One region of the Lacticaseibacillus sp. 22 genome, then DNA from elsewhere that is predicted to be linked to it. Evidence: predicted binding sites of a transcription regulator. Region 1 holds the regulator's gene; the other holds the start of a gene.
What was found. The regulator NrdR, encoded in region 1, represses ribonucleotide reductase genes. The targets are predictions, from matches to a motif close to ACACNATATATNGTGT.
Positions count from the first base shown of each region.

Region 1 (11,753 bases):
CGGAACGAACGGCGATGAATACGCCGATCCAAGGGAGTGCCGCAGATATCATTAAAGTCGCGATGATTCGCATGCAAAAGGCGTTGGATGAGGCCCATCTGCAGGCGAAAATGTTGCTGCAGGTACACGATGAATTGATTTTTGAAGCTCCGACTGCTGAAATGGCGCAACTTGGCCAATTAGTGCCTAAGATTATGGACTCGGCTGTTTCACTGGCGGTACCTTTGAAAGTCGAAAGTCATTATGGACCGACCTGGTTTGATGCGAAATAAGGAGAACTCATGCCTGAATTACCTGAAGTTGAAACGGTTCGCCGTTCCTTGTTACCGTTAGTCAAAAATAAAAAAATCACCGCGATTAGCACAAACTGGGAGAAAATCCTAATTAATGGTCTGGCAACCTTTCAAAAACAGGTTGTGGGCGCTGCTGTCAACACGATTGATCGCCGCGGTAAGTATTTACTGATTCGGCTTAACAACGGCATGACGATTGTCAGTCATTTGCGCATGGAAGGCCGCTATTACGTTGTTTCGGATGCCAAAACGCCGCTGGATAAGCATGATCATGTGACGTTTACCTTTCAGGATGGCAGCCAGTTGCGTTACCGCGATCTGCGTAAGTTTGGCCGAATGCGGCTAATTCACACTGGTCAGGAGCAATTGGTGCCAGCACTGGCCAAGCTAGGGCCGGAGCCGACTGCTGCTACTTTTAGCGAAAGTGACTTTGCCCAAAAGCTAAAGCGGCATCATAAAGCCATTAAATCGGTTTTGCTGGATCAAACTGTTGTGGCCGGAATCGGTAATATTTACGCGGATGAGGTTTTATGGCTCAGCAAGCTCAATCCCCTGCAGCCAGCTAATACCTTAACCAAGGCGGAGATTCACACGTTACATGATGCGATTATCAAGGAATTGGACGACGCCATTGCCGCTGGCGGTACCAGTGCCCATACTTACGTTGATGCAGAAGGCAATCGCGGTTCGTTTCAGGATGCTTTGCATGTCTATGATCGTGAAGGGACGCCTTGTGATCGTTGCGGCACCACAATTGTCAAAATTAAAGTCGGTCAACGCGGCACGCATTATTGCCCGCATTGCCAGCCGCTACATCGAGGGGGGCAACTGGCATGACCTTTTTGTTAGGGCTGACAGGCGGCATCGCGTCAGGCAAATCAACGGTAAGTCGGACATTTAAAGCGGCTGGGTTTCCGGTGGTGGATGCCGATGTGATTGCCCGGCGCATTGTTGAACCGGGTCAACCGGTGCTTGCGCGAATTGTCCAAGCGTTTGGGCCGGGGGTCTTACGCAAGGACGGGACCCTTGATCGCGCCAAACTGGGCGACATTGTGTTTTCGCAGCCGGGACGTATGGAAGCATTGAACCAAATTAATCGCCCGTATTTGCGTGCAGCGATTAATCAAGCGCTTGCTCAAGCCAAAGCAGGCGGTGCCGCCATCGTTGTCGGGGATATCCCGCTTTTGTATGAAGCTGACTATGCCGATGCGTTTGATGGCGTTGCGGTGGTGACGGTTGATCCCGAGGTGCAGTTGGCGCGGTTGATGACGCGCGATGGCTTGACCAAAGAAGCGGCCCAAGAACGCATCGCTTCCCAAATACCATTAGCCAAAAAAGCGGCAATGGCTGATTTTGTGATCGATAACAACGGGACACAAGCCGCGACGATTGACCAGGCAAAAGCCTTGATTCACCGGCTTGAGCAACTATCATAAGCGGCTTGCACGTGCTATAATAAGCTATCAAACTTTGATTAAGAAGGTGGAGTCGTGCAATGTCCCCATTGCCATCATAATAGTTCGCGGGTTGTCGATTCGCGTCCCACAGACGGCGGTCGGGCAATCCGGCGTCGGCGTGAGTGCGAGAACTGCGGGTTTCGTTTTACAACTTTTGAACGCGTTGAACAGACCCCGTTATTGGTCATCAAAAAGAATGGCACGCGGGAAGAATTTAACCGCGAGAAGATTCTTAAAGGGCTCATCCGGGCTGCTGAAAAACGGCCGGTGACCATGGAACAAATGCAAGGGATCGTGGATTCGGTTGAAAATCAACTGCGCGCGATTGGTGAAAATGAAGTTTCCAGTCAGGCTATTGGCGAATATGTCATGTCGAAATTAGCGGATGTCGATGATGTCGCTTATATTCGCTTTGCCAGTGTTTACCGCCAATTTAAGGATATGTCCGTCTTCATGCAAGAGCTTCAGGATATGATGAAGAAGGAAAAGACTAAGAAGTAAATGTGATTGAAGTAATCAACAAAACGGACCTGAGGCGATTGTCTCAGGTCCGTTGTCTGAAAAGAGGTGAATGTCATGCAGCGCCCTGATACGTTTATTCCGCAAGCCGGGTTTGTGTTGACCAAAGCAGGTTATTTTAGCGACTTTGACGAAAAAGTGGCAGTTTCGCTTTATCAACCCTTAGTTGGCCCGGTTCCGATGGCGCTTTACCTGAGCTTATGGCAAGAAGTCAAAGACCGCGCCTTGGTCACGGATCGGCGGCCGCAACTTTGGCTGTTGGATCTTTTGGATATTGACATTGAGCAGCTGTTTGTTGCGCGCGTGAAATTGGAAGCAGTGGGGTTATTACGCACTTATTCGCAAGTTGACTCATTGGGCCGTTATTATGCGTATGAACTTTACCCACCGGTGAGTCCCGATGCCTTTTTCAAAGATGACCTGTTAGGACTCCTGCTGTATGACAAAGTGGGCGAGAATCGCTACGATGAATTGGTAGCCAAGTTTAGCTTGAAACCGGTGCGGCGTCCGGAATGGCAAGAGATTACCGCCAGCTTCTTGGATGTGTTTCGCTTTGACCATGACCTCAGCCAGGAACCACCGGCTGTTGTGGCCGCTAAAGAAGCCGTGACCCAAAAGCCGGCAAATCGTCCACGGTTGGGAAGCGGGGATGGCTACGATTGGGACTTATTAAAATCGTTGTTGGCCAATAGCAATCTGCAAACCGGACAACTGACTAAACATCAAGCGGCACTTTATCAAGTAGCGGCATTTTACGGCTTGCAACCGCCTGATTTTGCCCGCTTGATCAGTCGCGCGACCGATGTTATGACGGGAAAAATCGATTTGAATCAACTGCGCCGGCTAGCCGAACAAAGCTATACGCGCCAGCAGCCACATGCCAAACCGCAAACTCCAACCCAGACGCCAAAAGTAGCAAGTGCTGATGAGGCATTGCTTAAGCGGGCCAAAAGTATGCCACCGCGGCAGTTTTTAACTGCGGCGAAACAGGCTAAAAACGCGCGCATGTATCCGGCTAACAACGAACTGCGCGCCATTCAGCAATTGAGTGAGCGCAATGTTTTTGACGCACCGACGATTAATATTCTGATTGATTATATTCTCAGAACCAACGACAGTATTAATCAGGCGTTGTTGGATGCGATTGCCAACAGCTGGTTAAAAGCCAATGTAACCAGCCCGGAAGCTGCCTTAAACCAGATCCATGCGTTTGAGCATCAAAAGGCGACTGGCCAAAAACGTCGTCAAACTCAAACAAAAGGCACGCGGCAAGAAAAACTACCGGATTGGGCCAAAGAAGGTTATCAGCCAAAGAAAAGGAAGGTCAGTGAAGCTGATCGGCAAACCTTGGCTGCCCAATTGGAGAAACTTCGGCAGCTTGGTGATAAAGGAGGTAAGAACTAATGGAAGATATGCGCAAGCGTCTGGCCATGTTGATGGATTCCCGACAGTGGCGGGAGCGGTATTTTAAGATGGTCAAAGAAGCGTTGCAGGATCCGGAAGTCCAGACTTTCCTGAAGCAGCATGAAGCGGATTTAGCCAATGATGCCATTGACCGCGGAACTGCCAAGATTTATGAATTTGTCAGTGAGCGTAACAAGATTGCCCGAGGCGAATTACCATTGGCGCCTGGCTATCAACCCAAGCTTGTCGTGGCAAACGGTTTGATTGACGTGGCGTATGAACCGACTGATGCGAAAGTAGCGGCAGACGAAGAAGCCAAGCAAGCCTCATTGGTGACCTCGGTGAACATGCCTAAAGATATTCGCGATGCAAGCTTGGACAGTTATGATCCAACCGATGACCGACTTGATGCACTTTTGGCCGCAAACCGGTTTGTTTTAGCGGTTGTTGCCGATCCTAAGGCGTTTCATCAGGGATTATATTTAAGTGGGCCGTTTGGGGTTGGCAAGACATACTTGTTAGGTGCGATTGCCAACGATTTAGCAAGCAAAGGCGGTATCGCAACCACATTAATTCATGTGCCGACGTTTGTCGTTGAAATGAAGAACGCAATCGGCAATAACAGCGTGTTGAAAAAGATTGATAGCGTGAAGCGGGCACCGATTTTAATGCTTGATGATATTGGCGCCGAAAGCATCAGTCCATGGGTTCGGGATGACGTACTGGGCATTATTCTGCAATATCGCATGCAGGAGAAAATGCCGACGCTGTTCAGTTCAAACAAGAGTATGGCCGAATTAACCGAGTCATTGGCAGGGACGGACCGTGGCAACTCGGAAATGTTAAAAGCCAAACGCATTATGGAGCGGGTACGGTTCTTGGCAAAAGAAATTACCGTTGACGGTGAAAATCGCCGGAACCCTTTGGCAGATTAAAGGTTTTTTCAATAGACGCTACTATTCATTCACTAGATGCCATGTTGGGGCGATTCGTTTTGATAATCTTCAAAATTGAAATAATTATTTATAGAAGGGCGCTAGTTTTTACACGAAATCACAGAGATGAACAATGCGTTGTATTTAATGGCTCGGCGAATTCGAATTTCAAAAACCCTATCCGCGAGTACTAGATTTAGTGGCCAGCATCGGGGCAACGACAAACAGCAAAACGTTAAGTGACATGCTATCTGAAGTAGTATGGACAGTGAGTGTTGCTAAAAAGTTATTGATTGCTGATTACTATTATCACTGCAAATATCGATGTTAGATACCACTAGTTTAAGGATCTAGGTAGTAAAATATGCTCCCTAAATTGAAAAATGCTACAATGACATGTTTGAATACAGATCACTCTGCTTAGACGAGCTTTCCAGGGGATCGGGCTTTAGCGGTAACTGGTGCTAAAGATAGTTTTTTTAGCCTTTAAAAATATTTCGATTATGATAAGCAAGAAATTTGGTTTGGGGTTTATCCTTAGTGGGTTGGCGTAGCAGCTTTCCTTTAAAAGGGGCTAGTTCTTGGTAAAGATGAGTGTCTTCAGTAACTTGTGATGATAATCGGATAGTGTGATCAAATGCATCAAATGTAATCAGCCCTTGGTCAAAAGCTTTATCCCACAGTGGCGATAGACAGATTACGTTGCTGGGATCTAACCGATTTTCTGGTGAAGACGCCCAAGGGATTATATGTGATGCAATTAACAACGAGCGAGTATGGATTCCAGTGACTGCACATTGATAACCATAGTTCAGCCGCACCAATTCGGCGAGTTGATTTTGTCCGATTCTCTCTTTACGAGGCTCGACTTTCTCCGTTAGCTCGGGTTCATGGCGTTGAATGTGTTGGTATACAGCAACGTCTTCTTGGAGAATTTCAGGAGTGAGAGGTAACGAAGTCTGACTATCCATATGGTTTAAGACAACATTTAGAAGTCCTTGGAAATCGGTTTGTTGAATTTCAGTCATGCCGTATTGATTGAAAAAGTACAACCAATCTTGCCTAGTTCGTCGACGAAACGACCAGGGAAAATCTATTAAGTCCTCAGGGGTGAGATAATATGTGAATGCAATTGGGTTGACAATCTTGGCATGTTGATTGTTCTGGGCATCGTGAGTGATTGGACCTATTTGACCAGCACCAAAGAAATACCAAAACTTAGAACTGCCTTTTGGGCGACGGTAGATGAACCAGTCTCCGGTGCGCACCTTGTTAAATTGACGGGAGTTCCAGTGATATTGAGAGAAATCTTGGTCAGAGTAGTTATTTGCTGAAGTTGCGCCCTTTGTATCAAGAATGAAGAATCGTGTATCTGGTGTGATGGACTGACTCATCAAGGTACTGAAATCTGAATTGTTGGCTACATTTACGTAATTTTCGGAAAAATCTTTTAATGACATATTGTAGTATTTCAGCAGCATCATAAGGGTGTCTAATTTCACGAGAGCTTGACCATTTTCAATGCTAGCTAAGGCGTTAAGTGAAAGGTCATTATGATCGACAACGCTTTGACGAGTAAGGTGTTGGTCCAGGCGAAGTCGCATCAGAGCACTTCCAAATCTCGTTTGGATAATTTGCTTTTCGTTTTCCAAGGTATATGCCTCCCCATTTGTCAATAATCGTACCGGAGAAGTATATTTATTTTATACCAAGTGGACTTGGTATTTTACCCTTTCAGAAAATTACTTGCACCAAAGCGGACATTGTGGTTCAATGTAACTATCGAAGACGGAAGCAATAAAGGATCATCTACTAGAGAGTAAGGCCGTGGCTGAAAGCCTTGCAAGATCTGATCCGAACCACTTCTCGAGATTGCCCTAATGGCCCTGTTGCGCAGGTTACGCGCCAATGAAGTGGCCCGCAGCAAGACTGTCGGCAACCTGGGTGGAACCGCGATCACAAATCGTCCCTGATGTCTCTTAGGAGATATCAGGGATTTTTTTGTGAGCGCGAGCCAGCGCGGTTTTCCTCCCCAACTCAGAAGTGGTACTCGGTAAAATGGTTTCTTCGAAAAAACGACAAAGGAGTCTTACTTATGGCATTAGATATTACGTTTCCAGATGGCAGTGTCAAACAATTCCCTGATGGTACAACGGTAAAAGCCATCACGGAAGGCATTAGCAATAGTCTGGCAAAAAAGGCCGTTGCTGGCAAACTGGACGATGAATTGATTGCATACAATGAACCGATTGCCCATTCTGGCAAGCTGCAGATTATGACCAAAGATGATGCAGAAGGGCTCACGGTTTTGCGGCAGACGGCGGCATTTGTTTTAGCAGCAGCACTCAAAGCATTGTACCCTGATATCCATTTTGGCAAGGGCCAAGCCATAGAAGACGGTTTTTACTATGATACCGATCGTGCGGATGGACAAGTCAGTGTTGATGATTTACCGACAGTCCAAAAGAAAATGGAAGAAATCATTAAGGCTAACGCTGCTTTGGAGCCAGTGGTGCTCAGTCGGGCAGAGGCTTTTGACCGCTTTAAGGACGATCCGTTCAAAAAGCAACTGGTCGAAGCTGCCGGCGATCCGATTAAGGGTTATAAGCTAGGCGATTTTGTTGATTTTGAAGAAAAAGTCTTGCTTCCGAGTCTTAAGGATTTGAAGCATTTCAAACTGCTGTCGGTTGCCGGGGCTTATTGGCAAGGTAAGAGCAGCAATCCGATGCTACAGCGGATTTACGGGACCGCTTATTGGAGCGAAAAAGGCCTTGAAGATGATGCCAAGCGGCGTAAGGAAGCGGCTGAACGTGATCACCGGGTTATCGGCCGCGACTTGGATCTTTTCTTCGTTGATCCTAAAGTCGGCGCTGGGTTGCCGTACTGGATGCCAAATGGCGCAACGATTCGGCGGGTCATTGAACGCTACATTATTGACAAGGAAATCGCCGATGGTTACGAACATGTTTACACCCCTGTGCTTGCCAACCTTGACTTGTACAAGACGTCCGGCCACTGGGATCATTATCGTGAAGACATGTTCCCGCCGATGGACATGGGCGATGGCGAAATGCTCGAATTACGTCCGATGAACTGCCCAAGCCATATTCAGATTTATAACCATCACATTCGGTCTTATCGAGAATTACCACTGCGGATTGCTGAACTAGGGATGATGCATCGGTATGAAAAATCAGGTGCTTTGTCTGGTTTGCAACGTGTTCGCGAAATGACTTTAAACGATGGCCACACATTCGTTGCGCTGGATCAAGTCCAAGAAGAATTCAAAAAGATTCTGCGTCTGATCATGGATGTTTATGAAGACTTCAACATTACCGATTACAGCTTCCGGCTTTCTTATCGTGATCCTAAGAATACCGAAAAGTATTTTGATGATGACGAAATGTGGACCCGTAGCCAAAGCATGTTGAAAGGCGCTATGGATGACTTGCACCTAGACTATTACGAAGCCGAGGGTGAAGCAGCCTTTTATGGTCCGAAGTTGGATATCCAGACTAAGACCGCGCTTGGCAACGATGAAACCATGTCCACGATTCAGTTAGACTTCATGTTGCCGGAACGCTTCAACTTGACTTATGTCGGCAAGGATGGCGAGGAACATCGGCCTGTCATGATTCACCGTGGGATTGTCGGTACGATGGAACGGTTCATCGCCTACCTGACCGAAATTTATAAGGGTGCTTTCCCAACCTGGCTGGCACCAACACAGGCCGTTTTGATTCCGGTTAACAATGATCTGCACTTAGACTATGTCAACCGCATCAAACGCCAGATGCAGGCAGCCGGGTTGCGCGTCAAAGTCGATGACCGCAATGAAAAGATGGGTTATAAGATTCGCGAAGCCCAAACCAAGAAGATTCCATACACGGTCGTTGTCGGGGACAAAGAACTCAACGATGCGGCGGTATCCGTACGGCGGTATGGCGATGAACATACTGAAGAAGAAGCGGGTAATATGTTCATCGATGCGATGGTAGCTGAGGTTAAGAACTACAGTCGCGACGGCAAAACCAAGCCGGGCGAAGCTAATAAGGTTTTAGGTGACTAATTCATTTAGTTCCAACGAAAAGATCTGGGCAATTTAGCTCAGATCTTTTTAATTGCCGTTGAAGGATTAGCGCAATCTTAGGATAAAGATCTCGCGGTTTCACGACATTTTGTGATGTATGATACACTAAACTCATTTAAAACCCACATCAAAGAAAGGGTGACTAGGTGTTTATTGCGTTATGGGCTTCTTGGCTCGTCTTGTTCTTCGTTACCAAAATATTAGCAGCGGTCTTATACTTCGCTGTCTTGCTGATCTATATGAAACTGCCGTGGCGCACCCCTAATCAACGCGGCTACTGGCTAATCGCTCATCGTGGCCGCGGATTATTGATGATCATGGGATTCGTGATGTTGTTAACCGCGGTTGCCGCATATGGGATTGCAAATTGGTGGTTCGGCAAGATCGAATTCCAGCCCCAAGGCGTTGCGGTTTTCGGTAGCGTCGGGATCGTCTTGTTGTCCTGGCTACTTGGATTACCTAAAAAATTACGCGCTTTTCGAGAAAAAATTAACGCGGATCAACAGCAGGATAAAGGAGATGACCATGATGAGTGATGAACCACAAGTTAAAAATCCCCAACTGATTCACCTGATGCATTTATTACGTGAGGATCAAAATGATGAAACGCGAGCAGCTTTTTACGCGGGGTTAAAAACAGCTAAATTTATGTTACCGGTTGGCACGGCGCGGACAGGGGATCCGACAGTGGTACTGTTGACGGATGATAATGGCCACGATTTTTTACCCATTTTTACCGATCAGGCCAGTTTTGCCCAAAGTCCTGACCATGACCATTTTGCGGTTGCAACCATTGACGATTGTGCGAATTTTCTCTATGAAGACCACGATATTCAGGGCGTTGTAATCAATCCGTATGGCGAAAACATGGTCTTAACCCGCGCCAACCTGTTTTATGTTGCTAAACCGGATCAAGCCGAACATGGCGAGGCTGTTCGTCTTTCTGAACCGCCTAAAGAAGCGGCTGATCTTGTTTCACGTCTGCAAACGTACTTGCCGAAAATGGCAACGATTCACGCTGCATATTTAGCAACCATGATTCGAGCCAACGATGCCAAGAGTTTATTGTTGGTAGTGGATGCTGACGAAAACGCCGACTTGCATGCGCTTGTTGCTTTTGCAGAAGCCTATTTACCGGAGACGCTGCAATTTCATGTCAGTCCGGCTGATAATGAGCTTGGTCGGTATGTGAGTGGTGAGTTTGAACCATTTTATCAACGGTAACAGCTGGAGAAAACACTATTTCGGCGTTGACGATTGTTTGATTTTTGAAAGTGAAGTCAATGATTTATTTTAAGCAGAGTCCGTCTTTGGGCATCTGCTTTTTTTATAAAGATAGTCAATTTAAACGGCCGTGGTCAATTCCAGAAAATTTTGTTAGTCAGGTAGGGAAAAGATACTAACAAAAGTAGTATCAGCGACAAGATGGATATAGATAAAAGACTGAAAAGCGTTGTTTTAAAAGTATAATTGGAATATACTTTTAACATTAATTGAAGGAGGTAAGAATTTATGTGCAAAATATCCAAAATGCTTGAATTAATCGCAGAAAGTCACCGCATTGTTGCTTTTACTGGTGCCGGAGTTTCAACCGATTCGGGAATTCCCGATGTCGATGGTATTTTAAGTATTTTAAACCGAGACAGTGACTATCATGGGGACGCTTATAACCTTGTTAGTCAACGTTTTGCGCGAAGTGAGCCAGCAACGTTTTACCGTATTTATCGAAAAACATTTTTTCACCCAGATGCACGGCCAAACAGTTGTCATCATTTTTTGGTTGACCTTGAAAAGGCTGGAAAGTTAGCCGGTGTCGTCACTATGAATATTGATTATCTACACCAAAAAGCCGGCAGTCGGCAGGTTTGTGAGTATTGGGGTGATATGCGAAAAAACCGTTGCGTAAATTGTAACCGACTTTATGACTGGAGTCTCTTGGAAAACCAGAATATTCCCAAATGTCGTATCTGTGGAGGACTCATTATCCCGGATTTTGTTTATCGAGATCTAAGGACTTATCCAAATGAGGTGGCAAACGGTGAGAAAATGATCGAGTCGGCAGATTTGCTTCTCATTCTTGGAACGAAACGTCGGGCAAGCAGCTTCCCGAGTGCTATTAAAAAGATTGTTGTTAGTGAATCGGCTTCCCCAGAAGATGGTGTGCTTACGATTAATCAAAATATAAACGATTTGTTCATTGATTTATCAGAGAAATACCACGCGTTGTATTGATGTAGCACGAAATTTAAGTCCATTAGTTGTTGGCTTGTGACCGGAGAAATCCAGTGGCGTTTTATTTTGTGACGAGGTAAAAACTGAGATTAACAGGTGCTTTTTAGATTAATAGGTATATTTAGGTTATATCTAATAATCTTATGGTGCAATTCGTAAGGTAGCAATGAAAGAAGGAAAAGTATTGACAGTGAAGAAAAAGGTTATCATGATGGTTGCACTTATTGGAGCATTTCTAACGGTTCTCGATACAGGCATTCTCTATACTGGAACCGTCGAGTTGGCAGCACAGTTGTCGTTAACACCTAGTCAGCTTTCTTGGGTTCAAATGGGTTATGTTCTCACATACGCTGGTTTTATGTTGTTAGGTGGCAAACTTGGCGATATGTACGGCAGAAAAAACTTTTTTATTATCAGTTTACTTCTATTTGCTACAGGTAGTTTGGCGGTAGGTCTATCGGTGAACGCTCCTATGATTATTACCTTCAGGACAATTCAGGGTATTGGAGCCGCTATTTTGCAACCAACCTGTCTTGCCATCATAACGGACACATTCAGGGGCGAGGAACTTCAAAAGGCGATTGGGTACTATGCAGCCGTCATTGGAGCTGGTGCGGTAGTTGGGATTGCTTTTGGCGGTTTCTGTGCAGCGTTTGTTTCATGGCGGCTTGGTTTTGTAATCAATGCTCCGCTAGCTTTGATAATGGGAGTTGTTGCGGTGAGGGTTTTATCGAACCGTCAAAAGAAAACCGTCGAACTTGATTGGGTAGGTAATCTACTGTCCGTGCTTGCTATGGTCTCACTAACCTATAGTCTTGCTGGC
Region 1 covers NZ_JBVAYD010000012.1:769-12,521, reverse strand. The annotation lists gene polA (DNA polymerase I) at 1-272, shown strand, start outside; gene mutM (DNA-formamidopyrimidine glycosylase) at 282-1,130, shown strand; gene coaE (dephospho-CoA kinase) at 1,127-1,729, shown strand; gene nrdR (transcriptional regulator NrdR) at 1,784-2,251, shown strand; gene ACWP87_RS07295 (replication initiation and membrane attachment family protein) at 2,327-3,673, shown strand; gene dnaI (primosomal protein DnaI) at 3,673-4,608, shown strand; gene ACWP87_RS07285 (HNH endonuclease) at 5,088-6,260, opposite strand; gene thrS (threonine--tRNA ligase) at 6,704-8,677, shown strand; gene ACWP87_RS07275 (hypothetical protein) at 8,845-9,234, shown strand; gene ACWP87_RS07270 (enhanced serine sensitivity protein SseB C-terminal domain-containing protein) at 9,227-9,922, shown strand; gene ACWP87_RS07265 (SIR2 family NAD-dependent protein deacylase) at 10,211-10,930, shown strand; gene ACWP87_RS07260 (MFS transporter) at 11,097-11,753, shown strand, end outside.

Region 2 (11,753 bases), on a different contig from region 1:
CACGTTTCGCGGCACACGGTATCTAACTGGGAAAATGAACGCAATTTACCGGACTTAGAAACAGTGACTCAAATTGCCCGGATCTTTTCGGTGTCGCTTGATACCCTGATCCTCGACGATTCTGAGTTAAACGAAAAATTGATTAAGGATAGTAAAGTGAGCCGGCATCAGCTTGTTATGGCTGTTTTGATGACGGCTAGTCTAATCATGACTGGAGTGGCAGCGACAACATTCTTGGGCTTTTTCCCTCATTGGCTTGCGCAGGTTATCTGGTCAATTTATGCCATCGTTTTGTTAATTTGGAGTCGGGCCTCTGATCCAAAATCAACAGATATTTTTGCAAGTTGGTCTATTACAAGCCGTTTACTCATAGCCACCTTTTTTTCTTTAATGGGCTTGATCTTTTGCCTAACAGCGTTATATCTTATCTGGTTTCGGGGAATTGATGTACAAATAGTCTTGGTTCTCATCGGTGGCGCAGGTTTGCTCATCCTAACAAAACCCGTCTGGCCACATCGTCAGCATGCAAAATAAGCATGTGCGAGTACTTCTCAACGCGTGACCATCTTGCGCTTGCGTATGTATCCCAGTTCAAGTGCCACAATAACAACCATCACCATCCCTACTAACGATGAAACGGCACCAGAGGCTTCTTTCTCCAGCCACAGACTCAGTGCGAAGAAAACAGCGGCGGTAATTGCTAGTGTTGCTAGTTTTATAAAACGAATCCGCGTCATTTTTGGCTTGCTAATGAGAATGCTGCTAATAAGGACGAAAACAAGTGTAACCATTCGGCATAGGTTACCTAACAGGATCATTTACATCACTGCCTTTCGCAGAATTTTTGATGTTCTTAGCTTATCACAGCATATGCTTGATAAAAACCGTCCTTATTTTGAGTAAGTATCAACTTTTTCATTCGTATCCATATCCAACTTGACAGAGAAAAGATAAGGGCGTAGTACTTTAGTTAGATAGTCCAGTAAGCGTTTACCATCTGTTTCGTCAATCTTTTCTCATCTATAAGGGTCATTTTTTCAAACATTCCGTTCGCAAAGCTACAAGGAGATGACCATGATGGTATTGAACTATAGACAATCACCATCATTCGCCAGCTTAGTGACGATATCTGAAGGGATCTGTCCTCTTGTCCCTGTTTCCGAGACACAATTCAATCCTTATCCGGATACAATTCCGCCTCCAACTGATGTTTAACCACCAAAATGTAGACTTTCGTAAAGCTAACTTGTTCGCCCAAGAACTCTCCCGATTATTGAAGGAGAACAAAATAGCATTTGAAGATATGGTTCAACTAGTATTATCCTAGCTAGACAACGAAAGAAGTGATACTCAATGATGATGTATCCTTATATTAATTTAGGTCCCAGAGATGGCGTCTTGTTAATTGCAGTCCTTGTACCGTTAGTCTTAACGTTAATTTTCAAGTGGTCATTATTAGAATTCGTGCTCTCTGTTATTGCCATCATAGTTGCATTCTTGGCAGGAAGCATGAAAACGGATAAGAAGAACGTACTTGCATTCCTAAAAAATAACCTAGATTGAATTGGTGTACTGCTATTTGAAATAATCCAATAAATCTTAAGAACGCGCTTGAAATTTACAGAAAATCAAATGTTTTTTGTTCCGGTTTCTTAGAGAGCCCCCAACACTTTTTGTGTGGAGATATAAAACTATAAATGAATTTAAATAATATTCCACATACATGCAGCTCTGATGATTCCGGCGGTACACAGCATTCATGCAGTTAGGCTATATAGGTTAAAAAAGTCTCTTATTATGTTATGTCCGAGCCTTGTACAGCCAATTCCTTTATCCAAAGTAAAAGCAACCGGTGATTTTCATAGCCGTTTCCGAACAGGTAACGGCTATTTTTTGTGGGGAGTTAAGGGCTTAATCGCCAATTAGGACGTTTTCTCCCAAAATGATGCATTTGTTACCGTCAAGTATTACAAGACTATCTGTCTTAGCGTCAAGTCCCCGCTTTATATACCTAGCAAGTTAGCGCATATTTTTGCTAGCTGGTTTAGTTTCATAGTTTTGACCCTTTCTGCGCTTGGGCTACTATATTTGCTTACAGGTCTTGTCCTTATATAGTTCATAAGGCATGGATCTGCAATTAGTTCTCGTCCTCATCGCCGGCGCAGGCTCGCTTATCCTAACAAAACCCATCTGCCCACACCGTCAGCCTGCAAAATGACTGCACAAACTTTTTCACTTTCGATAGACCTTTTCCGTCGTCCATTCACCATCCATCTTCTCGAGTGTCACGACGACCTCCTTAGACGGATGGTAATGCTGCTCAATCTGATTTCGCGGGATCACTAGAGCGGCTGTAAAATTCTTGGATGGATTTATGAATCCCATTTGAGTATAGCCACGATCCTTTAACCGAAAACGATAACCGCTTAAAGCCGCCTGTTCGCCGATCTGTATTGGTCCGGAATAACGATAAACTAAGCCGTCTAACTTAAAGTAGCGCGCATTGTCATCACGCCCAAGATAGACCACTGATGCTATGACTCGGTGACGCGTATACATGGGTAAGCTTGTAAGCGCCGGGTAATCATTTAATGCCCGATACCCTTTAACTTCACTTTCTGGGACGGAGACATAAGTAAATAGAGCCGCTTTCTTAGTGCGGATCTGCGGTGTGATTTTTGCGGCCCATTGATTAAATTGGTAATTAGCCGTATTGTCCGTTCGCAACCAGCTGTAAACCGTCAAACTCATGCAAATAAGGATGGCAGGTACGAAAATCCGCCACTTCCAGGGATTGGGTACATAAAAAGAAACGAGTAGGAGGCAGAAGATAATGAATAAAATGACAATAATCGCAACAATCAGCCACCCATTATTCCATTGTTCTGCTATTTGCCATTGTTTAGCAGTAAATACACCAGCTATCATGGCACACCTCCAATCACGCTATTCCAACCGTCAGCAAGAACTTGCCTTGGATTCTACACGCGAATGGGCGGAATGAAAAGTCTCCGATTACTATTTATATTCAGTCTCTAGAAAACAAAAACGACCGTCTGATCTCCAGACGATCGCTCCTATTATCTTTTTCCATGCCACTTTGATCAACCCTACTTATCGCGGCGATTGGCCACCTGATTCAGGCTGAACGTAATATGTTTCTTGCGGTGAATGATTTCTTCTTGCCGTCCGTGAACCATTGGCCGCTTGTTGGGATTGCCAAGGTAGCCGCAAAGCCGCTTGACGACATCGCAGGTAGCCGGATCGTGGTTGCCGCATTCCGGGCATTCATATCCCTTGGCGGTCGCTGTGAACTCACCTTTGAAACCGCATTTGAAGCATTGATCAATCGGCGTGTTGGTGCCAAGATAACCGATTTTATCGTATGCATAGTCCCACACCGCTTCCAGTGCCTTAGGATTTTGCTTCAGGTTCGGGTATTCGCAATAGTGGATGAAGCCACCGGCACTGTATTGCGGATAGTCCTTTTCAAAGTCGAGCTTTTCAAATGGTGTGGGTGACTTGCGGACGTCATAGTGGAAACTGTTGGTGTAGTATTCCTTGTCGGTGATGTCCTTGACGATGCCGAACTTCTTAGTGTCTTCGCGGCAGAAGGTGTCAGTCAGCGATTCGCTTGGGGTGCCGTAAACCGAGAAGTGATAGCCGTATTGTTTCTCCCAGGCCTTGCAATGATCGTCCAGCGCCTTCACAATCGAAACGGAAAAGGCCTTGGCGTCATGATTCTTCTCCCATGCTGAACCATAAAAGACCGTTCCGACTTCATATAGACCGATGTAGCCGAGCGATACAGTGGCACGACCATTTTTGAAAAGATCGTCAATACTATCGGTATCGGCTAAACGGTGGCCAAATGCACCATATTTATAAAGAATCGGGGCACTTTCCGGCGTGGCTTGTTTGGTTCGTTCAATCTTGTAAAGCAAACCTTCCTTGCAGATGCGCATCCGTTCTTCAAAAATCTTCCAAAACTTATCTTTATCGCCTTTGGACTCCATAGCAATCCGCGGCAGGTTAACCGTAATAACGCCGAGATTCATGCGGCCGGCATTGACTTCCTTACCTGTCTTCGGATCGGTCCAGCCTTGCAAGAAACTGCGACAACCCATCGGCGCTTTGAAGGAGCCAGTCAGCCGCTTGATTGTGTCATAGGAAACCACATCAGGATACATCCGCTTGGTGGCGCACTCAATCGCCAACTGTTTGATGTCGTAGTTTGGGTCATCCGGATTAAGGTTCAGGCCGCGTTTTAACGTGAAGACAAGTTTCGGGAAAATCGCTGTCCGGCGTTCCTTGCCCAGACCCAGAATCCGGATTTTCAAAATATCCTTTTGAATTTCACGTTCAATCCAGCTAGTGCCAAGACCAAAGCCCACGGTCACAAACGGGGTCTGTCCTTGCGTTGAATAAAGGGTGTTAACCTGATATTCCAGCGTTTGCAAGGCATCATAAATATCCTTCTTGGTCTGCTTCACCGCCAACGCTTTGAGGGTAGCGGGATCATCAATCACATCACCGAATTCACGCAAATGCTTCTGGTAATTTTTCTCGGCAAACGGCGCCAGTACCTGATCTGTCCGGTCACTGGAACAGCCACCATATTGACTGGAGGCCACGTTAGCGATAATTTGCGTCATCTGGGTCACCGCCACCTGAATCGAGTGGGCCGGCTCAACCTCGGCGTTCCCAATGGAGAAGCCGTGATTCAACATATAGTCAAAATCAATCAGGCAGCAATTGGTTTCCGCCATGAACGGGGTATAGTCAAGATCATGCCAATGAATGTCGCCACGCAAATGCGCATTGGCAACGGCTGGCGGCAACATTTTCAAGCCAATCGCTTTGGCCACCGCACCGGCTGTTAAATCACGTTGGGTCGAGAACACCCGACTATCCTTGTTGGCATTCTCGTTGACGACACTTTTATCGCGATTGACCAGCCGCGCAACATTGTAATTAACGTCTTGCTTCTGTTTGCGCGCTAAATCACGCTTCAGCCGATATTGCGTGTAGGCTTCTGCCCAGTCGTACTTTTCGGCGGCAATGAGTGTCTGCTCGACAACCGTTTGAATTTCGGCAATCTCAACATCATCATGATACCGATCGCGAATCTTAGCCGTAACCGTATCCGTCAAGTGGTCAATGGTTAACACATCGCGCGGTGACAGTTTCGCCACACTTTCTGCCGCTTTGGTTATCGCGGTGCTGATCTTGGTCGCATCAAAATCAACGATCCGCCCATCCCGTTTCTTGATTTGTGTATAAAATTCGATCATGGCTAGTCCTCCCGTACCCTTACTTGCAAAACTTGTAACAATGTATTTAGTATACAAGATTCAGAAGCAAAAGTAACGGGATATCCACCAAATTTTGTGGTTTGTTAAAATAAGCATACACTATATAGTGGTTTTACATCATTTGATTGCTTGCGATTTATTTTTAAAATAACGTCATTTCAGCAGCGAGTTATAACCTCCGCGCATGTTAGCCATTCATTCCTTAGCCATAAAAATAGCTGCTTACCGAGAAAATACTTTCTCACTAAGCAGCTTGTCCGTTTTAAAGTCGTTTTAGATTCAAGACCTTGATCGGTGTTCAGAATCGTCCACATCAATCTGCGCGCTTACCTTCCATTACTTTATTCGCTTTCTTGCGGTTTTGATTTCAGACTAAAATGAACGAAAAAAAGGATCATGACAATCGCGAACATTGAAACCATCACTAACATCGGAATTGTTCCATATACTTGAATCAACATACCGATTAACGGATTGAGCAGCATCGTCACCAAACTAGTAGCAAATGAAAGGCCCGAGATTAAAGTTGCCCGCGCAGAGTCTTTCACCCACAGATTCAACATTTCCAGAACAATCGGATCTAGAATATCCACTGTTATGTACAACAAGCAAACACCTGCAGAGAAGAAATAAATACTTGCTTGCATCTGAAGGATCACCCCCAGCCCTAAAATACCGGCTACGATAAGCGCCAATGTTTTAGAACTGACCTTGGTAAGCCGATAAGCCTGAGCTGCCACCAATCCGCCCACAAAACTAAAGAGCATAAATATCAGTCCATTTGCAGAAGAAGAAAAGCCGAGTTTGGAAAAATACGCTGGCAACATCGCAAAAATGGCATTTACCATTGCAGACATCAAAGCCGTAAAGATAAATAAGAACAGAACATTGGTCGATGCTTTAATTTCCGCAAAAACGGTGAGGATATTCTTAACTTGACTAGGTTCCTTAACTTTTTCAATTGTTGCAGTGACGCGTTTATCCTCCCGCACAGAAAAGATAACCAGACCCGCAACTGCCACCATTAACGACTGAAAAAAATACGGTAACACGCGATTGATTGCATATAAAACGCCGCCTAAAAAAGTTGCCGCGCCTACAACAATGGCCCCGATAAACTGTGCCTCACCACGAATCTTTGCATACTGTTTGGCCCGACCGTCTCTGCGAATTGCTTCAAAGAAAAGCGCCTCATCCGCCCCACTAAGCAACGCGTTACCCACGCCTTCCAATAAAAAAGCACCTAACAAGGTCGTAAACATAAAATCGTTGCCTACCAAACTGGCCGAAATCATGACCATGGGCGAAATCGTCAGTAAAACCAAGCCCCAAATAATAACCGCTTTTTTTCGAAAAAGATCGCCTAAAACACCACTTGGCAATTCCGATGCAAACTGCGATAACAAAAATACCGACTGCAAAAGTCCGAATTGTACTAAATTGAATTTTAGAAATTGGACAACAAAGATGATATTGATGATTCTGGTAAATCTAAGTTGCGTGAAGACTGTATACCAATAGTACTTATATCTATTACTTATGGGCCGCCCAAACATATAACACCTCCATAACACCTTTAAGTTTCGAACGCTTTCATTTTAAATTTCGCTCGGTCAAATCCTTAGTCTACAAATGAAAAGAGACGCTGGCTCGCCAATGCTTAAGTCGGACGTATTAGCCGTCATGAGTGCTACCATTTAGCAAACTGCCTGAGCGCAGGGATTTAATGATGGTATCATTTACTTCTAATAATGTAAATATCAGCTTTTAGACGCAGCCGTTTCTTCTGTTAGGATAAACGGCAATAAACGCAAAAAGACAAGTGCCTTCCTGATAGCCGGAAAAACACTTGCCTTTACAAAAGATAATGTCAGGCTGCATGTTGGCGCCGCCTGTTATTGTACTTCATCACTGCCTATGCTGCTTTTCCTCAATATGCGCCTTGGTCAACGCATAAATCTCCAACACATGGTCATCGACTAAATGATAATAAATCTGCTTGCCGGATCGCTCACCGGCGACTAATCGAGCCTGCTTTAATAACCGTAACTGATGCGAAACTGTCGACTGGCCAAGATCCAGCATGGCTGCAAGATCGTTAACGGTAATGGGTCCTTGTGCAATAGCGAGAATAATTCGCATTCGCGTGGGATCGCTCATGGTTTTGAATACATCAAGAACATCTCGTAAATCGGCGTCATCCGGAATTTCACTGTTATTGGCAGCTGCCGCATGAACATCATTCGTTGTCATCGCAATGCGCTCCTTATGATACTTAAGCCTCATTTTAGCAGACTTTGGTATTAAAAGCGCAGTTTGTTATGCAACGATTCACCGAGCCGAACCCGTTACCCTAGCTGTGGTTGCACATGCGGTGTTTGTGAATGTGTTCCTTCTTCCGTTAGCAAAAGCCGCAAACCGTTGAGAATCACCATGAGCGTGCTGCCTTCATGAAGAAAGACGCCCCAGGCAATGTTGGTTAACTGCAGTACATTTAGCGTGACTAAGAGCAACACCACCGCCATCGAAAAGACAAGATTTTCAACGACAATACGGTTCATTTTGGTTGAAACCTGATGGGCAAATGCGAGCCGGGAGAGATCGTTTTTGATCAACACCACATCGGCAACGTCAATGGCGACATCGGTTCCTGAACCCATCGCAATGCCGACTTCTGCGTTTGCCAGAGCCGGCGCATCATTAACACCGTCACCCACCATCGCTATTGGCCGCATTGTTTCCTGCAATTGCTTAACCACCGCTACTTTTTGATCTGGCAGCACGTTGGTCACAACCTGTTTGATGCCTAAATCGGCGGCAACAGCCTCACCGGTTTGTTTCGCATCGCCGGTAATCATAACCGGTTGAATATCATGATGTTTCAAGTAAGCCATGGCCGCTTTAGCACTGCTTTTGGCTTCATCCATCAACGCGATTAGGCCCACCACCGTTTGATCGACTGCCACAAAAATCACGGTTTTCCCTTGCTGCCCCAACGCCATGGCGCGCTGCCGGAAAAGCGCAGGCGCATGCGTAAAACGTTGCGGTTTACCCACTGTATAGGTATGGCCTTGATAATCGGCAGTTAACCCTTTGCCGATTTCGTTGTGAACGGTGTCGATCACCACATCAGTCGCCGGATAATGAGCCACGATCGCATTGGCTAACGGATGGTTACTTTGCTTTTCCATCGCCGTGACAACTGCCATCACCGCTGCTTGATCAACATCGGCAGCAAATTCACTATCAGTCACAGTTGGCGTCCCCTTTGTCAGGGTGCCGGTTTTATCAAACGCAATCGCCTTTAATTGCGTCAGGTTTGCCAAGTACCGTCCGCCTTTGAAAAGCACGCCATGCCGCGCCAGATTCGAAATCCCCGCCAAGGTTGCAGGTACGGCACTGGCTGCCAAGGCACAAGGCGAAACCGCCACCAGAAAAACGATGGTGCGATACACGCTCGTCATCCACGACCAATGGAGCAATAACGGTCCTGCCAGAAACACCAGAGGTAATGCTGCCAAGACGACTTTAACGTAAAGTGGTTCAAAGCGCTGAATCACACTGGCCATTTTAGTCGGTGTCGCTTGTGCTGTTTGAACCATTTGAATGATCTTGGCAAAAACCGTTTCGTCACTGGCCTTGGTCACCCGCATATCAAAGGTTGACTGGCCGTTAAGCGTCCCACCGAAAACTTCATCTCCGACTTGCTTTTCCCGTGGGATACTCTCCCCGCTGATCGCCGACTCGTCAAGGCTGGCAGTCCCGGCAATAATCACGCCATCTGTCGGCACCTGCGCCCCATTGAGAATCTGCAGGCGGTCACCGATGTGCAATGCGGCAACAGGCACTACTTCAAACTCGCCATCATGCCCATAGCGTCGGGCCTCAAGTGGTGCCATTGCCAAAAGTGCGGTAATCTCTTTGCGACTCTTATTCTCGACATAGTCTTCGAGAAAGTCCGCGCCAGCAAAAATCAGAATCAACATGGCCGCTTCTTCATAACTGCCAATCGCAATCGCCCCGACTGCTGCCAATGCCATGAGAATATGAATGTTCGGCGCAAATCGATGTTGCTTTTTGGAATCCCGAATCGTCTCAATCACGCCTTCTGCAATTACGTGATACCCGGCAGCGACTGCAGCAGCAATCAAGAGCCCTGCGCGTGCCAACGGTTGGGTGATGAATAAGCCGCCGATAAAAGCAGCCACACCTAACAAATAAAAGCCAATTGGTTTGTTTGTTATCATCAATAATCCCGCCCTTATATTTAATGTTCATATGAGCATGTGTTCATATAACAACTTGAATATACCGGGTTTGGGTCCGGAAGTCAATTAAAAATGCTTTTTTAAATGTGACAAAGTATTTACGCTCACTTTCGATAACGCGCTCCCCGTCGCAGAAGACTGCGTGTAAGGACCTCAGGAGCAATGGCCAAAGCCCGGCCATCACGCCCAAGGCCGCTTACACTCCGACTTCTAACCGCGGCGGCTCGCGCACAGCAAAAAAAGCCACCAGTACGAGAAAACTCGCACTGACAGCTTTTTTAAAATTTTAGTTAATCAAATCGGTTACTTCACTTTATCCCACACGTTCGCAATCACGTTGGTTTGATCACGATCCGGGCCAACAGAGAAGGTCAAAAGATCCACTCCGAGCAGCTCGGTGATGCGCTCAACATAATGCCGTGCGTTTTCTGGCAAATCGGCTAGTGTCTTGGCATGGGTAATGTCTTCCTTCCAGCCTGGCAATTCTTCGTAAACCGGTTTGCATTCACTCAGGAACTTCAACGATGCCGGATAATTTTCAATCCGTTCACCGTCACGCTCATAAGCGACGCAGATCTTAACGGTGTCCAAACCGGTTAGCACATCAATTGAGTTGAGACACAAGTCGGTAATCCCGGCAACGCGGCGTGAATGGCGCACAACCACCGCGTCAAACCAACCGATTCGCCGCGGCCGGCCGGTAACGGTCCCAAATTCATGCCCAGCATTCCGGATGAAGTCGCCGGTTTTATCAAGCAATTCTGTCGGGAATGGGCCATCGCCAACTCGCGACGTGTATGCCTTGGCAACGCCGACCACGCGATCAATCTTGGATGCCCCAACGCCAGCACCGACCGTGACACCGCCAGCTGGGTTCGATGAGGTGACAAATGGATACGTTCCTTGATCAATGTCCAACATGATCCCTTGAGCGCCTTCAAACAACACATGCTCACCTTGATCAATCGCGTCATTTAGCACAATCGAGGTATCGCAGACATATTGTTTCAACTGCTGGCCGTAGTTGTAATATTCTTCAAAAATCTCATCAAACGTCATTGGCGTGCTGTTATAGACCTTGACGAATTCTTCGTTCTTAGCTTTCAGGTTTGCCTTCAGCCGCTCTGCGAAAATATCCTTATCCAAAAGGTCTGCCATTCGAATGCCGACCCGGGCAGCTTTGTCCATATAGGCCGGACCGATGCCGCGATTCGTCGTCCCGATCTTATCGGCACCTTTTGCTTCTTCTTGTAATTTATCGAGTTTAATGTGGTAAGGCAAAATAACGTGGGCACGATCTGAGATTCGTAGATTTTCACCAGTTACCCCTTGTTCGGCGAGCCGAGCCAGTTCACCGACTAAGCTCTTAGGGTTGACCACAACGCCATTACCGATGACGGATAACTGATGCGGATAAAGAACACCAGACGGAATCAAGCGTAATTTATAGACTTGACCATTGGCATGAATGGTATGGCCTGCATTGTCACCGCCTTGATAACGGCTAACCACCTTGGCGCCTTGGCTCAAGAAATCAGTAATCTTTCCTTTACCTTCGTCGCCCCATTGTGTGCCGACAATAACTACAGTTCCCATTAATTAATCGCTCCTCACGAATTAGTGCGGGATTTTGCCCGCCAATTGGTAGTCTAACAGGATCGCAAGGTGATGACAAGCAAAATACGAACTTTAATAATAGATAAAACCACTATTCGCGAAAAATCCGAACGAAATTATTTATATTTTTAAATTCAGCGGCTCGAAACGAATGATCCCGCCACCGCATAAGGCGTTTTACGCTTTAATCCGGTCAAATTTTACCGAGCAGCCGTTGCCCGTTATTGACCAAAATATCCTGCGCCATTTCCGGTGACAAAATTTCCGCACCGGTCAACATTTTACTCGACATGTTCAGCACGGTTGGTAGTGCACGGAACTTTTTAAAATGCGTCATAACCGGATCAAAGTGTTTCAATTTGGTGATTCGGTTTGCCATTTTGGCGCGGTATGTCTCAGGCTCAAACAGTTTCAACATTTGTGCGGCGATCATCGGAGCTGTGTACGGAATATCACTGCCATATAGCACATGGGACTCATCCGCCAGTGTCAGCAACATCGGTAACTGACGTGGGAAAACCGCGCCAGCAGTGTCGAAATAAACATGGCGCAA
Region 2 covers NZ_JBVAYD010000005.1:118,773-130,525, reverse strand. The annotation lists gene ACWP87_RS04395 (helix-turn-helix transcriptional regulator) at 1-534, shown strand, start outside; gene ACWP87_RS04390 (hypothetical protein) at 552-818, opposite strand; gene ACWP87_RS04385 (hypothetical protein) at 1,354-1,563, shown strand; gene ACWP87_RS04380 (hypothetical protein) at 2,233-2,928, opposite strand; gene nrdD (anaerobic ribonucleoside-triphosphate reductase) at 3,111-5,294, opposite strand; gene ACWP87_RS04370 (MFS transporter) at 5,657-6,871, opposite strand; gene ACWP87_RS04365 (ArsR/SmtB family transcription factor) at 7,224-7,568, opposite strand; gene ACWP87_RS04360 (heavy metal translocating P-type ATPase) at 7,664-9,562, opposite strand; gene ACWP87_RS04355 (adenylosuccinate synthase) at 9,887-11,179, opposite strand; gene ACWP87_RS04350 (amidohydrolase family protein) at 11,394-11,753, opposite strand, start outside.
Region 2: a site for NrdR is predicted at 5,410-5,425, ahead of nrdD (anaerobic ribonucleoside-triphosphate reductase). Genes of this name have one in related genera too.